2 regions of the Paenarthrobacter sp. CCNWLY172 genome follow, and region 2 is predicted to be linked to the other one. Evidence: riboswitches for the same ligand, from Rfam matches in the RefSeq annotation. Region 2 holds a riboswitch; the other holds the start of a gene.

Region 1 (7,339 bases), on a different contig from region 2:
CCCGATGCCCACGCTCTTCGAGGGGACGCTCATGATCAGGCACACCCATGGGCCAATCAGCCTTGGCATGCCGCATGATCACGAGGCGCTTGATGTGGTGGTCGCTCATGAACCAACCCTATCCGCTGCAGACTCCCTCCCCCGGGCCTTCCTGACCTTCTTTGGGAGATCAACAGCCCGTGGTCAACCTGGTGCGGTTGCTCAAGGGCTGTTGGCAGATCAAAGTGGGTCAGGACCCCACGCACGCCGGTCCGTGGGCTTGCGAGGTGAGGGCGGCCGTGGGGAGGAACGAGCGCCGGCGCAGAGGGATGTTGCCGCCTTTCGGCTGCGGTGCTACTTAGATCGAGTATTCCGGAGCGGCCCAGACAATAACTTCGGGGTGCTCGTAGAAGCGGTAGCCCTGGCCGCGGACCGTGCGGACGGTGTTGGCGAGGCGGCCAAGCTTGGAGCGGAGGCGGCGGATGTGGACGTCGATGGTGCGCTCGTTGGGCACCTCTTCGGCGTTGCGCCACAGACCCTCAAGGAGTTCGTCGCGACCCACGGTGCGAGTGCCGTTCTCGACGAGGTAGTTGAGGAGCTCGAATTCCTTGAATGTCAGGTTCAGTGACTCGCCGTCGAGGTGCACTTCGCGGCGGGCGAGGTCGATCAGCACGCCGGAGGGGCGCGATTCCTGCTGGGGCGTCGGACGGGCAGCTTCGGTGCGCTGGCGTGCGGCGACGGTGGGGTCCCCGAACGTGGAACGCACGACGTCGAGTGCGGACCCGGGTGCCCCGGCTGGGGCGACTGCGACGGCAGCGTAGCTCTCAGCGCCGGTCACGAGGGACTGCGCATAGGCCCGGATTTCCTGGGCCAGCTTGGCAATGGAGGTGCCGGCTGCCGCTGCTGTTTCCTCGTCAATGCCCATGTAGAGCACAAAGCCGCGGGCCACATTGTCGTTGGCAACGGGGCGGAGCCTGTCGGACTGGGCAATCACCGGAGTGGGCGCAGTCATGGGTGCCGGCTCGGCGGTAGGTACGGCGCGCAACTGGCCATAGGAGTTGGGGTTGTAACCCTGCGGAACGTAACCGGGAGCCTGCTGGCCTGCGCCCTGCTGGGCGGGGGCGTAGCCGGGGCGGTTGCCAAAGCCGGGGCGGAGCCCCGCGTTCGACGCGGCCTTGTTGGCGTTACGGACGGAGATGTGGACGTATCCAGATGCAACTGACATGGAGTGCTTACCTCAAAAGTGAATAGCCGTCATCGCGGCTTCGAATGCTGGTTGTCCCCGCAATGAGTTTGGGGAGGGGCGCCCAACGCTGGGCTAGGGGGCGAATGCCTGAAACTTCTTGGGGTGGAAAGTTAGGCTTGCATTCGACAACAGCGGTCATCATGGCCAGCGGGTGTGCTGGACCAGGTTGCTGCGGCTGCAGGTGCTGTTGAGTTCTTGTTCACATTGGAAGTGTGCAACGTAACAATGGCAACACGCAAGTAACAAAGCGCCGAACCGTCCACATTTTGAGACGCAGAGGTCTATTGTGTCGCAAATCACAATTCAGTTCTGGCCTAAAATGAACGTCTCTCAATTCTGCCGCGACTGCCTTTTTTGGTGCCCTGCCGAATTTCCTTCGCTTCAGGGGGCATTTGGCGCATCTGCCTCCACGCGAACCCTGCCTCCGCGGAATCTCACGATCTGAAACAACTGTTGTCCAATCGCGGAAACGAAAATCCCCGCATTTTCGACCCCGTGTCCCCGCAAAACGCCTCACTCTCGGACGTGAGAGAGCGTCGGCCGGAAACAAACGGGACGTGAGAGAGCGTCGGCCGGAAACAAACGGGACGTGAGAGAGCGTCGGCCGGAAACCAACGGGACGTGAGAGAGCGTCGGCCGGGGCCGGACACGTGTCACCGCACTTCCACGTCGCTAGTGTTGACTTCACAGCGTTCTCACAGGACCGGCAAAGCGCGGGCTAACCAGCAGATCGGAGAGTTGTCCCATGGCCTCCTCGCACTCCATGACCAACAACCTTCCCCAACTCTCCCACCCGGACGGCTCCCCTATCCGTGCCCTGGTGGTGGATGACGAGCCCAGCCTCGCTGAGCTCATGAGCATGGGGCTTCGAATGGCCGGGTGGTCAGTTGCTGTTGCCGGCGACGGCCCTGGGGCCGTGAAGCTTTCCAAAGAATTCCGGCCCGATGTCCTCGTACTGGACGTCATGCTTCCCGGATTCGACGGTGTGGAAGTCCTCAACCGCATCCGTGCGTTTGCCCCGGAAGTTCCCGCGCTTTTCCTCACAGCCAAGGACGCCGTGCAGGACCGCATCGTCGGGCTGGCTGCCGGCGGCGACGACTATGTCACCAAACCCTTCAGCATGGAGGAAGTCCTCCTGCGACTGCACCGCCTGGTCCAGCGTTCCGGCGTGGCCGCCATGGACACTGCCGAACTGGTGGTGGGTGACCTTACCCTGAACGTGGACACCCGTGAAGTCACCCGGGCCGGCGAGGACATTCCGCTTACCGCCACCCAGTTTGAGCTTTTGCGCTACCTCATGGAGAACCCTAAACGAGTGGTCAGCAAAGCACAGATCCTGGACCGTGTGTGGGACTACGACTTCGGTGGACAAGCCAACATCGTGGAGCTCTACATTTCCTACCTGCGCAAGAAGATCGAAGCAAACCACCCTCCGATGATCCACACCATCCGCGGCGCCGGCTATGTCATCAAGCCTGCGGACTAGGCGTTGAGCACCCTTTCAGGAGTGGCCAAAAAGTCACACCGCAGTTGGCTCAGCCCCTCCGCGTGGCACCTGCGTACCCGACTGGTCCTGGTCGCCATGGCCTTGCTGGTCGCCATTTGCGCTGCCGTGGGAGTGGTCAGCTACGCCTCCATGGACATGGTGTTCAACAAGCAGCTCGACCGGCAGTTGGAGCAGGCGTCAAGCCGCGCGACCAGCTTCGGCAGGCCGCCGTCGAACTTTCCGTCCTCCCCCTCCGGAAGGCCGGACCCGCTGGAAGCGCGCGGCCAGGCCGCTGGAACGCTGAACGCACGGATCGATGGAACAACCGTGATCAATCCAGGCGTTATTGAGGCCTCCGGCAAGCGGGCCGAACTCACGGCGGACGACAAACAGATTCTGCTGTCGTTGCCCCGGGACAACCGGCCTGTGGACCGATCGCTCTCCTATGGGGATTACCGGCTCGTGGCCGTCGAAACTGCCGGCGACGTGATCGTGACGGGACTGCCTCTCGCGGACAAGCAAAGCGCCGAGGCCTCGCTGGTGTGGACCATGGTTCTGGTGTCGCTCGGCGGACTGGCTGTGATCGGCCTCGCGGGAACGGTAATCATCCGGCGGACCATGCGTCCATTGGAGCAGCTCTCCGAGGTAGCCACCAAAGTTTCCCGCCTCCCTCTCGACGCCGGTGAGGTGGCACTTGCGGTGCGGGTCCCGCCGTCGGCCGCCCATCCCGGAACCGAAGTCGGCAGCGTTGGCCATGCCCTCAACCAGATGCTGAACAACGTCTCCAGTGCTTTGGAAGCCCGCCAGGAAAGCGAAACCAAGGTGCGCCAGTTCGTCGCGGACGCGTCGCACGAACTTCGAACGCCGCTTACGGCCATCCGCGGTTACACCGAACTGTTGAGCATGACCGAGAACTTCACCGATGACGGCCGAAAGTCGCTGGCACGCGTCCGGAGCCAGTCCGAACGGATGACCACCCTGGTGGAGGATCTGCTGCTGCTTGCCAGGCTGGACGAAGGCCAGGCGCTTAAGATCACGGACGTGGACCTCACCCAGTTGGTGATTGAAACTGTCAGCGACGAGAAAATCATGGCACCGGACCAGATTTGGCAACTCCAACTCCCGGATGAACCCGTCACGGTCCGCGGCGACGTTACGCAACTGCACCAGGTCCTGGCCAATCTTCTCTCCAACGCCCGTAAACACACCGATGCCGGCACCACGGTGGTCACGAGCGTGATGCTCTCCGCCGACGGCAGCCCAGTGGTGACCGTAACGGACAACGGGCCCGGCATTCCAGAGGATTTCCAGGGCCGGATCTTCTCCCGTTTTGCCCGCGCCGACGCTGCGAGATCGGGGTCCGAGGGCACGTCGGGGCTGGGTCTGTCGATCGTTGAATCCATCGTGGAAGCTCACGGCGGCAGCGTGCACGTGGCGTCCCGTCCAGGGCGCACGGAATTCACCCTTCGATTCCCTGCCGTCGCCACCGAACAGAAGTTACGAACCCAGCAAGGCGACTCACCGTCGTCGTGATCTCTGTTACCTAAATGTGACTTCTACGAATTCCTCCTGTACCGTCGAAAGGGTGGGTCGCCCCAACTGGCCCACATCCGGGATGCGCCGAGCTCTGCCACTTCCCGGAGTCCGTACTTACTCCGAGGCAGAGACGGGGGACCCAGAGTCTCCGGGACCAGGCATTTATGCCGGACCCTTGGGGTGAAGCCGCAGCGTGATGCGCGGCCGGATGACCTCATCCGAACCCGACAGCTAACTCCGCAGGCGCTGAGAGGTAATCACACATGTCTGAATTTAATGATCAGACGCGCCCTTCCGCGCGTCACCGCGATGAGCACAACGCACCGTTGACCAAGTCGCAGGCTGTCCTCAAGAACGCTGCCCGCCAGGGCAAGTCCGGCCACCGCATGTCGGTTGTTGCCGGTGTTGTAGCTGCTGCGCTGGGCGTTGCATCGCTCGGTACTGCTGCCAACGCCGCCCTGACCCTTCCCGAGGTAAGCCGCGTTGCAGAGACCCAGGCGAATGCCCAGGTCAGCAACAACAAGACAGCTGAAATCTCCGCTTCCTTGGATGCAGCCGCTGCAAAGGGCGCCGCTGACAGGGCAGCCGTGGACAAAGCCGCAGCCGAAAAGGCCGCAGCCGAGAAGGCCGCGGCGGACCAGGCCGCCGCTGAAAAGGCCGCCGCCGAGAAGGCCGCTGCCGACCAGGCCGCCGCTGAAAAGGCCGCCGCTGATGCTGCAGCCAAGCAGGCCGCCGACGCCGCTGCTGCCGCCGCCGCTGCCGAAGCTGCAGCTGCTGCTGCCGCCCCCAAGGCCGTGGACGATCCCGCCGCTGCCAAAGCCTACGCTGCCAGCATCCTTGGCAACTACGGCTGGAGCGCCAGCGAAATGACTGCCCTGAACACCCTGTGGGAGAAGGAATCCAACTGGAGGACGACCGCCACCAACGCTTCCAGCGGTGCTTACGGCATTGTCCAGTCGCTGCCGGCTAGCAAGATGGCAACCGCGGGCGCTGATTGGCAGACCAACTACCAGACCCAAATCAAGTGGGGCTTGAACTACATCAAGGAACGCTACGGATCCCCGTCGGCCGCCCTGGGCTTCCACTTGGCCAACAACTGGTACTAAGCCAGACTGCTTGATTACCGCGCCGGTTGCCGCCGCCCGCACCAGTACAGACTGGAGCGGATGGCGGGAACCGGCGCGGTTTTCGCGTTACACAGACTCCGGTTCGGCTTCCAACGCGCTGCGCACCGCCGCGATGGACGCAGCAACATCCCCTGCATCCGTGGTCCAGTTACTCACCGAAATCCTGAGGATTTCACGGCCACGCCAGGAGGACCCGGACATCCACACCGCGCCCTCGGCCATCAGCCGTTGCGTGACACGGTGTGTGCGGTCATCACTGCCGAAGCTCACCGATACCTGCGTGAACACGACGTCGTTGAGCACCTCGACGCCCGGGATCGCGGCGAGCCCCTCGGCCAACGCGCGGGCGTTTGCAGCGAGCCGCTCCACCATGGAGATCACCCCGTTACGGCCCAGTTGCCTCAGCGCCGCCCACACAGGGATGCCCCGGGCACGGCGGGACATCTCAGGCACTTTCTCGAAAGGATCTCCCGGGCCGGCATCCGTAGCAATGAGGTAACTTGTGTGAACACTGAAAGCACGCCTCAAGGCTTCCGGCCTCGCAACGATGGCCAAGCCGCAGTCGTAAGGAACATTCAGCGTCTTGTGGGCATCCGTGGCCCAGGAATCTGCTTCCTCTACTCCCGCCAGCCGGGCCCGCAGCGTCGGGCTAACGGCGGCCCATAAACCAAAAGCACCATCCACGTGCACCCATGCGCCGCGATCGTGGGCCACCGCAATGGCTTCCTCCATGGGATCAAAGGCGCCGGAATGCAGGTTGCCCGCTTGCAGACAGACCAGTGACAGTCCTGGTTGCTGGTCCATGGCCTCGGCAAGTGCGTCGGGGAGAATCCGTCCTTCCTCGTCGGCATCTACGGGCACGCAGGCACCCAATCCGAGATACCGCAAAGCCAGGTCCACTGCGGCGTGCCGCTCCCTGCCCGCAAAGGTGGTGATGCGTGGGGCGCCTGTCAGCCCCAGCGCCTCAAGGTCCCAACCCGCCTCGTCCATCAGATATTGGCGGCCCGCTGCCAACCCCACGAAGTTGGCGGTGGTGGCGCCGGTGGTGAATCCGACGTCGGCACTCGAAGGAAGGTGGAGAAGGTCCAGCAACCACGCGGCGGCAGATTCCTCGATGGCAGCAGCCGCCGGCGTAGCGAACCGAAGCCCCGTGTTCTGGTCCCACGCCGAAACGAGCCAATCCGCAGCCATGGCAGCGGGAAGGGTTCCGCCCATGACCCACCCAAAGAACCGTCCGGACTGGATCGCCATCAAGCCGGGCTCAGCCAGAGCGGCGAGCTCATCAACTACCTCCGCAGCATCGGTGGCCTCGTCCGGCAGCCGCGACGTCATGCTGTTGGCTACCTGATCGGCATCGGAGGACGGGCGGACAGGACGTGTTGGGACCGACGCAAGCCAGTCACCGGCATGGACCATGGCCCGCTCCAGTGCAGCACCGTACGCCTCCGGCATCGCAGACATGCCCACAGCCTACGCCCGGTTTATCGCTTGGAACAGTCCTAACCCGGCGGTACTAAAGGGTCAGCGTGAGGAGGTGCCCGCCGTCGTCGTCCTTTACCGAAATGACCGTCACGTCCGAGTAGTCCGGGATGCGCCACATGCCATCTTCAAGATGACCGGCGTCGCCTACTACCACGGTCCGCATCCCGGCTGCGCGCGCCGCAGCGATACCGGCTGGCGCATCTTCGAAGACCACGACGTCGGCCGGGTCGACTCCCAGCAGGGTGGCCGCCTTGAGGTAGCCCTCCGGGTGCGGCTTGCCGAGGGTTACGGCCTCCGAGGTAACGGTGGTGGTTGGCATGGAAAGCCCGGCAGCCTTCATGCGGATGCCCGCGAGGATATGGTCGGCTGACGTGACCAGGGCGATCGCTTCATCCGGCAAGGCACTCAACAGCGCTTCGGCGCCCGGCAGTGCAATCACGCCGTCTGTCCGCGTGCGCTCCATGGCGTCCAACTCAGCAGTCA
Region 2 (7,339 bases):
TGGCCGGCGTCAGCGCCGCCGTCGTGGGCTTGGCCTGGATCATCCGGGCAAAGCAGCTGCGGCTGCGTTTCGACCGCCGTGCCCGTGGCCTGCGCCATTTCCGGGTGGAGTCGTTGCTGGCCCGCCCGGTCACCGACGAGGACGACGACGGCGGCACGGGGCAGGTTCGTTAGTCAGGCCCTCAAGGGCCGTGGTGTTAAACTGCAGCGGCGCCGTCCGGAACATTCCGAACGACGCCGGCTGACAGCCTGTGGTGCTACTTCTTCAGTTCGCCAACCACGTAGTCGATGCTGGCAAGCAGGGCGGAAACGTCGTCCGGTTCAATGGCGACAAACGTCGCGATGCGCAGCTGGTTGCGGCCAAGCTTGCGGTACGGCTCGGTGTCCACCACACCGTTGGCGCGCAGGACCTTGGCGATGGCTGCGGCATCAATGGAGTCGTCGAAGTCGATGGTAGCGATGACGTTGGAGCGGTCTTCGGCGTTGGTGACGAACGGCGTCGCGTACTCCGAGGCCTCGGCCCAGGAGTAGATGCGGTTGGCGGAGTCTGCCGTGCGCTTGCTGGCGAAGTCCAGGCCACCGTTGCTGTTGAGCCACTGCACTTGGGCGTCCAGGGTGACCAACGTGGACAGGGAAGGCGTGTTGTACGTCTGGTTCAGCTTGGAGTTGTCGATAGCCGTCTGCAGGTCCAGGAAGTCCGGGATCCAGCGGTCGCTCGCCTTGATCCGTGCCGCACGCTCCAGTGCGGCGGGGGAGAAGAGGCCCAGCCAGAGACCACCATCGGAGGCGAAGTTCTTCTGCGGGGCGAAGTAGTAGACGTCAGACTCTGCGACGTCGACATCCAGCCCGCCGGCAGCAGACGTGGCGTCCACCAGGACGAGGGCGCCTTCGTCAGCCCCCTCGACGCGCTTGACGGGGGCGGCCACGCCGGTTGACGTTTCATTCTGGGGCCAGGCGTAGACGTCAACGCCGGCTTCGGCCTGTGCCACCGGGCGGGTGCCGGGTTCGGACTTGATGATGGAGGAAGCATCAAGGAACGGTGCCTTGTTGGTGGCGGCGGCGAACTTTGAGCCGAACTCGCCGAAGGAGAGGTGCTGTGCTTTCTTCTCTACCAGGCCGAAGGCGGCGACATCCCAGAATGCGGTGGAACCGCCGACGCCGAGGACAACTTCGTATCCTTCGGGTGCACGGAAGAACTGGCTGAGGCCCTCCCGGACCGAACCCACAAGGTTTTTGACCGGAGCTTGGCGGTGGGACGTGCCAAGGATGGTGGACGACGCGGCAGACAGGGCCTCGATCTGTTCCGGACGGACCTTGGACGGTCCTGCGCCGAAGCGACCGTCCTTGGGCAGCAGATCGGTGGGAATGGTGATGCTGTTGTCGCTCACGTGTGGCTCCAATGGGTATCGGCTAGAGATGGGTCGTGGCAGGTGGCATCAGGTGCCCCTTCGACACCCCAATTCTGCCTGACCCGGCGCGGAGGCGGGAACCTGTGGCCGTCATAGTCCGCCACGTGGAACGCAGGCCCACCATATGCGACCGGAATTATCCAGAGTAATTCCAAATAAGCTAGGCTGGTGGTTGGCGTTCATGGGGCGGCGGTGTACACCGCCCACCCGGCAAGGGACGCGGTACGGTGGAGATTACGCAAGGAACTGCGTTCGAGGAGAGCTGAGCTGGATGACGGATCTGATCGATACCACTGAGATGTATCTTCGGACCATTTTGGAGCTTGAAGAAGAGAACATTGTGGCTCTCAGGGCCCGCATCGCCGAGCGGCTGCGGCACTCCGGACCCACTGTTTCCCAGACCATCGGACGCATGGAGCGCGATGGCTTGGTGATTGTTTCCAATGACCGTCACCTGGAACTGACCGAAGCGGGGCGGAAACGCGCCACCGAGGTGATGCGAAAGCACCGCCTCGCCGAGCGTCTCCTGGCTGATGTCATTGGCTTGGACTGGGCCTATGTCCATGACGAAGCCTGCCGCTGGGAACACGTGATGAGCGAGCGCGTGGAGCGCCGGCTGTACGAACTCCTGGAGCACCCCACCGAATCCCCATATGGCAACCCCATCCCGGGCCTTGAAGCCCTCGGTGGCCTTGCCAGCCAGCCGTTCCCCCGCCTCGACGTCAACCTCCTGCAGGCCATGGACGGCTATGCACCGGATTCCCGGGTGGCAGTTACCCGCCTTGCGGAGCCCATCCAGGTTGAGCCTGAACTCCTTACCCAGCTGGATGAGGGTGGTATCCGCCCCGGCGCGGCCGTCTCGCTGGAGCGCGTAGGCGAGTACATTTCAGTCCGGGTCCCCGGCATTGAGGGTGCACTGGAACTTCCGCCCGAGGTGGCGGCGCACGTCTTCGTCTCCGTCGGCTGAGGCACCCTTCCCTTCACCCGGTGTCATATCTCACTTTTGAGCTCCAAGCGCGCGTGTGACCTGCAGTTTTTCAGGATTAGTGATAAGGGGCAGCCGCGCCACGCCTGTTCCTGTTGATAACGAATTTATTACTGCGAGCCTTAATCGCCTATAGTTATCTACTAGCGCTGATACCAAAGCGTTACCTGTTCCGGAGCCGAGCTCTGCCAGCGGAACAGGTGTGCCATCCACCACTGGCAGAGGCGGGGGAACCACAAGCGGCTGTCTAAAGAAGCAGCCTTGGGGTGAAGTCCGCAGCAGAAGTGCCCATTACGCAAGTCCCTCTTGGGATACCTGTGTGCCGTGAGCGCTTCGTGCGGACCGGGTCTTTGAACTCTCTGACCCGAATCCGACAGCTAACTTCGCAGGCTTTTTAGAGAGGAATAGAGTTTGACAACGCAGAACGTCAGGGGCCGCCGCCGCGCGTCCGGCCCCGCTGCTGAGCTGCGGCCAGCCCGCGTCGTATCGGAGATCCGGCCACGCGACACCGAACGCCAGGTGCGTCGCCGTAAGAGCCCGTTGCGCCAGGTTGCCGATTTCGCCGCAGCCAGTGGTGTAGGGCAAAAGGCCGGAGTTGCGCTTGCCGCCACCGGACTTGCCCTGACTGTCGGTCTGCCGGCCACCAGCCCGGTAATGGCAACCTCGGAATCCGGTCAGACCGAGTCGGCCCTGGCCGTCACCGGGGGCAGCCAGCCCGAGGTTTCCGCCGCTGCATCAGCCAAGATCGACTTCAGCCGTGCTGCGGTAGCTACCGCCGCCGACCCCGACGGCAAGCTGAAGCAGCTGCTCAGTGCGCAGTCCGCCGACAGCATCCAGCGTGCCTCGTCCACGGGCACCATGGCCAGCCCCCTGGACACCCTGACCACGGCTTCCCCGTTCGGCTACCGCATCAGCCCCCTCACAGGTGGTGCCGGTGACTTCCACCGCGGCCAGGACTTCGTGGCCCAGTGCGGCACGGCCGTCCATGCTGCGGCCAGTGGCAAGGTCACCTTTGCCGGATGGCACGAGTACGGCGGAGGCAACCGCGTGGTGGTAGACCACGGCAACGGCCTTGAGACCACGTACAACCACTTGTCGTCCTTCACCGTCAAAGTAGGCCAGACGGTCAGCCGCGGCGACACTGTAGCGCTGAGCGGCACCACGGGCGCCTCCACCGGCTGCCACCTCCACTTCGAAGTACAGGTCAACGGTGAAGTTGTTGACCCCATGGGCTGGCTCTAAGTCCAGTTGATGGTTGTCTCTCGCATTCGTGACACACCCCGTGACCTGAATGTGACATTCGCGTTCAACTGTTGTACCGTACAAAGCGCATCGGCTTTTTAGGGGGCCGGTGCACTTGAGTGGATTGCCTAGCTCTGCCACCACTCGAGGTCCGTTCGCATAAATCGTCTGGCAGGGGCGGGGGAACCACTTCTGGTCTTCGCAAGAAGGCCTTGGGGTTAAGTCGCAAAGCTTCCTTGAAGCAGCGTGGCCGGATGACTCCCATCCGAATCCGACAGCTCACCTCGCAGGCATTGGGAGAGGCTACCTTCGTGTCATCACGCACTACCCCTGCGCGCCACCGCGCCGAATCGGTTCGTACGAACCCCTTGAACACGCTTTCCAAGGCTGTTTCATCCAACGCCGGTACCGTTGGCCGCCAGGCCGTCGTCCTGGCAGCAGCCTCAGGCCTCGTCCTCAGTGTCGGTCTGCCGGCCCAGGCAGCGGACACCGACGTTTCCAAGTCGGAAGCCTCCAGCACCCAGCAGATGGTCACCACTGCGGTAGTCACCGCAGAGCCCACCGCCACCGTTTCCTTCGAGAGCCCCGTAGTGGCCACCAAGGAAGCTCCCAAGGTTGTGCAGCGCGCTTCGCAGACCACCCAGCGCACCGCGGCCAACGGCAACCAGGCCACCGCAGGCGCCGTGACTGCGAAGTCGTCCGAAGCCAAGGATGCTGCTTCCAGCGCCGCCGCTTCCGGCCTCGCCGCGATCGCCTACACCGGAATCGGCCACCCTTACGTTTGGGGCGGCACCACGCCCAACGGATGGGACTGCTCCGGCTTCACCCAGTGGGTCTACGCGCAGGCCGGCATCAGCATCCCGCGCGTCAACGCCTGGACGGCCATGAAGCCCACCAGCACTCCTGTCCCCGGTGACCTGGTCATGCAGAACGGCGGAGCACACGTAGGCATCTACGTTGGCAACGGCATGATGATCAGCGCATTGAACCCGGGACAGGGCACGCTCCTGCACTCGGCTGCCTCCACGGGCACGTCCTCCTTCTTTACCCTCCGCTAGAAACAATCCGGTTCGGGGTTCGCCAGCATGCCCCCAAGTGCTGGCGCGCCAATGAGCCGCGTGTACCCCAACTGCACGCGGATACGAAAAGAGAAAACCATGACCAGTGCATCCAAGGTTGCACGGCATCGCGCTGAGGCCCCCAAGACCAGCTCGCTTGCCGTGATCGCCAAGGCCGTCAGTGAAAACGCCGGCGGCGTCGGCCGCCAGGCGGCTGTTATTGCCGCAGCTTCAGGCCTGGTCCTGACCGGCAGTGTTGCTGCCAACGCGGCCGACACCACCGTGGACCGTGAGTCCACCGCGACGTCCACCCTTGACGTCCAGTCGGTAGTCCAGGCCACCATCGCTGCGGACTCCACCGTTGCCATCTCCTACGAGCGCCCCGTGGTCACCACGGTGCAGGCTCCGGCCCCCGTAGAGAAGAAGGCTCCTGCGAAGGCAGAAACCAAGAAGGCAGCAGAAAGCACGGCAACTGCCGGCAACGCCACGTTGGCCGTCAACACCGCGGCTCCTGAGGCAAAGGCTCCGGCCGCTGCAAGTGGCCTGGGTGCTGCAATTGCCGCTGCCGCCTATGCGCAGCTCGGCGTCACCCAGGACTGCACCATGCTGGTAACCAACTCCCTGGCAGCTGTTGGCATCAACTTCCACGACTGGCCGGCCGGCTACCTCTCCCTCGGCCGCACGGTCAGCGCAGCGGAAGCGAAGCCGGGCGACCTCGCCTACTACGCCAACGGCGGTCTGGCCGGACAGGCCCACATCGCTGTATACGTCGGCAACGGCCAGGCAGTCCACGGTGGATGGAACGGATCCACCACGGCACTGTTCAGCGTCAACGTAGGCTCCGGCCCGGTTTTCATCCGCGTGAACGGCTGATCCAGCCTTTGGTTTTGACAGCAACACCCCGCAGGCTCAGGCCGGCGGGGTGTTCTGCTTTTAAGGGACGGATTCGGCTCCACGCCTCTTAACCTCGCATGAACTCTTGGCGACACTGCACGGGAAACGACGGAAAAATTCGTTGATACGGCATATGAGTGCTTACCCTTATCTTGTCGATCCACAGCCCGTACAAGCAGAGGGCAGCCGGCCCTCGTGCCCCTGACGGGTGCGGCCGTGAAGAGGTACGTGCATGCGCACACTCGTTCTGAATGCTGGATATGAACCGCTGGCGGTAATAACATTCCGCCGGGCGCTGGTCCTTGTGTTGACTGGGAAAGCTAGCGTAGTGGCCGAAGGCGACGAGCCTGTCGTCGGGCCACAGGAGATTCTCGGACGCCCCTCCGTGATCCTCCTTAACCGCTACATCCGTCCCCGGTACAACAGGATTACCGCCGTGAGCCGACGCGGGGTCCTTCGCCGCGACGGCCATCGCTGCGCCTACTGCGGGAAAACAGCCCACACCATAGACCACGTCCACCCCAAATCCAGGGGCGGCGCGGATTCCTGGGAAAACCTGGTCGCGGCGTGTCTGAAATGCAACAACGCCAAGAGCGACCACACGCTGGCTGAAATGGGTTGGAAACTCCGTTTCACGCCTGGAGTGCCCCAGGGAACCATGTGGCAGATCAAAGAACTCGAGAAACCTGCGCCGGACTGGGACCCGTTCCTGTTGCCGGAATCCGCTGCCTGATCGATTTCTGCTGAACTCCGGCCGCCCCGGTAATCTGGGCGAATGGAGTTCAATGCCGTGATTCTGGCGGGTGGCAGGGCCACCCGCCTCGGTGGCGTGCCCAAGCCGTCGTTGATGTACGACGGCGGGACGCTCCTTTCACGCGCCCTGCAGGCGGCCCGGGGTGCGTCAGCTGTGGTGGTGGTAGGTCCTGACGCTTCAGGAACGGGCGGTGAGCCGTTACCGGTCGAGGTGCTGCGGGCACGGGAGGAACCGGCATTTGCGGGTCCCGCCGCAGCGATTGCTGCGGGGTTGGCGGCGATGAAGGACAACGGAAACAACGCTCCCTGGACGCTCGTCCTGGCATGCGATATGCCGCACGTGTCCCGTGGCGTTTCGTTCCTCTGGAAAGCCCTGGAGGCCCATGCGGGGGTGGACGGTGCCATGGCTGTCTCTGCCGATGGCCGGAAGCAGCCCCTCCTTGGTGCCTACGGCACCAGTGCCCTCGAACGGGAAGTGGCTCAAGCTTCCGAAGGTTCCGGGTTAACGAACGCTTCAGTGTTCCGCCTGCTTGCTAGGCTGAACCTGCTGGACGTAGCCGTCCCCCCAGGCTCCACGGATGACGTGGATACATGGGAGGACGCTGCGGCCCTGGGCATTGACTACAAGTTGGAGGCGGACGTGAAGAGCCAGGAAGAGACGCTCGAGGAATGGTGCCGCACACTGCTGCAGGCATTCGAGCTTGAAGGCGTTGAAGTGGACGTCAATGAAGTGCTCGCTGTTGCCGGAGTGGCGGCGCACTCAGTGGTGCGCCCCGCAGCGCCCTTGACCACCTTCATAGCCGGCTACGCGGCGGGCATGGCCCGCGGCATTGGCCAGGCAAGCGATGATGCGTCCATGAATGCCGCCTTGGAACTGGCCCGCAAAGTTGCCAAGGAGTACTCGGAGTCCGAGGCTGACGCCGAATGACGGAGGCCCCCGCCGAGGGCCATCACGCGGCACACACCTGGCAGGAGGCCCGGCAGCGGGCGTTCGATTGT

Evidence for each region. A riboswitch is a leader RNA that binds a small molecule or an ion and turns the genes downstream of it on or off. The one in region 2 is predicted to bind cyclic di-AMP.
Region 1: another riboswitch for cyclic di-AMP. It lies ahead of WBN73_RS12635 (hypothetical protein); the one in region 2 lies ahead of WBN73_RS17210 (C40 family peptidase).

Annotation. Positions count from the first base shown of each region.
Region 1 covers NZ_JBBEGB010000007.1:98,708-106,046, forward strand. Annotated here, with positions in the region: gene WBN73_RS12615 (SixA phosphatase family protein) at 1-109, opposite strand, end outside; gene WBN73_RS12620 (winged helix-turn-helix domain-containing protein) at 338-1,204, opposite strand; gene WBN73_RS12625 (response regulator transcription factor) at 1,971-2,711, shown strand; gene WBN73_RS12630 (sensor histidine kinase) at 2,715-4,244, shown strand; cyclic di-AMP (ydaO/yuaA leader) riboswitch at 4,344-4,505, shown strand; gene WBN73_RS12635 (hypothetical protein) at 4,511-5,353, shown strand; gene WBN73_RS12640 (pyridoxal phosphate-dependent decarboxylase family protein) at 5,441-6,835, opposite strand; gene WBN73_RS12645 (HAD-IA family hydrolase) at 6,888-7,339, opposite strand, start outside.
Region 2 covers NZ_JBBEGB010000011.1:117,686-125,024, reverse strand. Annotated here, with positions in the region: gene WBN73_RS17230 (MFS transporter) at 1-173, shown strand, start outside; gene serC (phosphoserine transaminase) at 257-1,387, opposite strand; gene WBN73_RS17220 (metal-dependent transcriptional regulator) at 1,680-2,375, shown strand; cyclic di-AMP (ydaO/yuaA leader) riboswitch at 2,587-2,800, shown strand; gene WBN73_RS17215 (M23 family metallopeptidase) at 2,805-3,635, shown strand; cyclic di-AMP (ydaO/yuaA leader) riboswitch at 3,782-3,942, shown strand; gene WBN73_RS17210 (C40 family peptidase) at 3,947-4,693, shown strand; gene WBN73_RS17205 (NlpC/P60 family protein) at 4,793-5,566, shown strand; gene WBN73_RS17200 (HNH endonuclease) at 5,820-6,320, shown strand; gene WBN73_RS17195 (NTP transferase domain-containing protein) at 6,363-7,268, shown strand; gene WBN73_RS17190 (molybdopterin molybdotransferase MoeA) at 7,265-7,339, shown strand, end outside.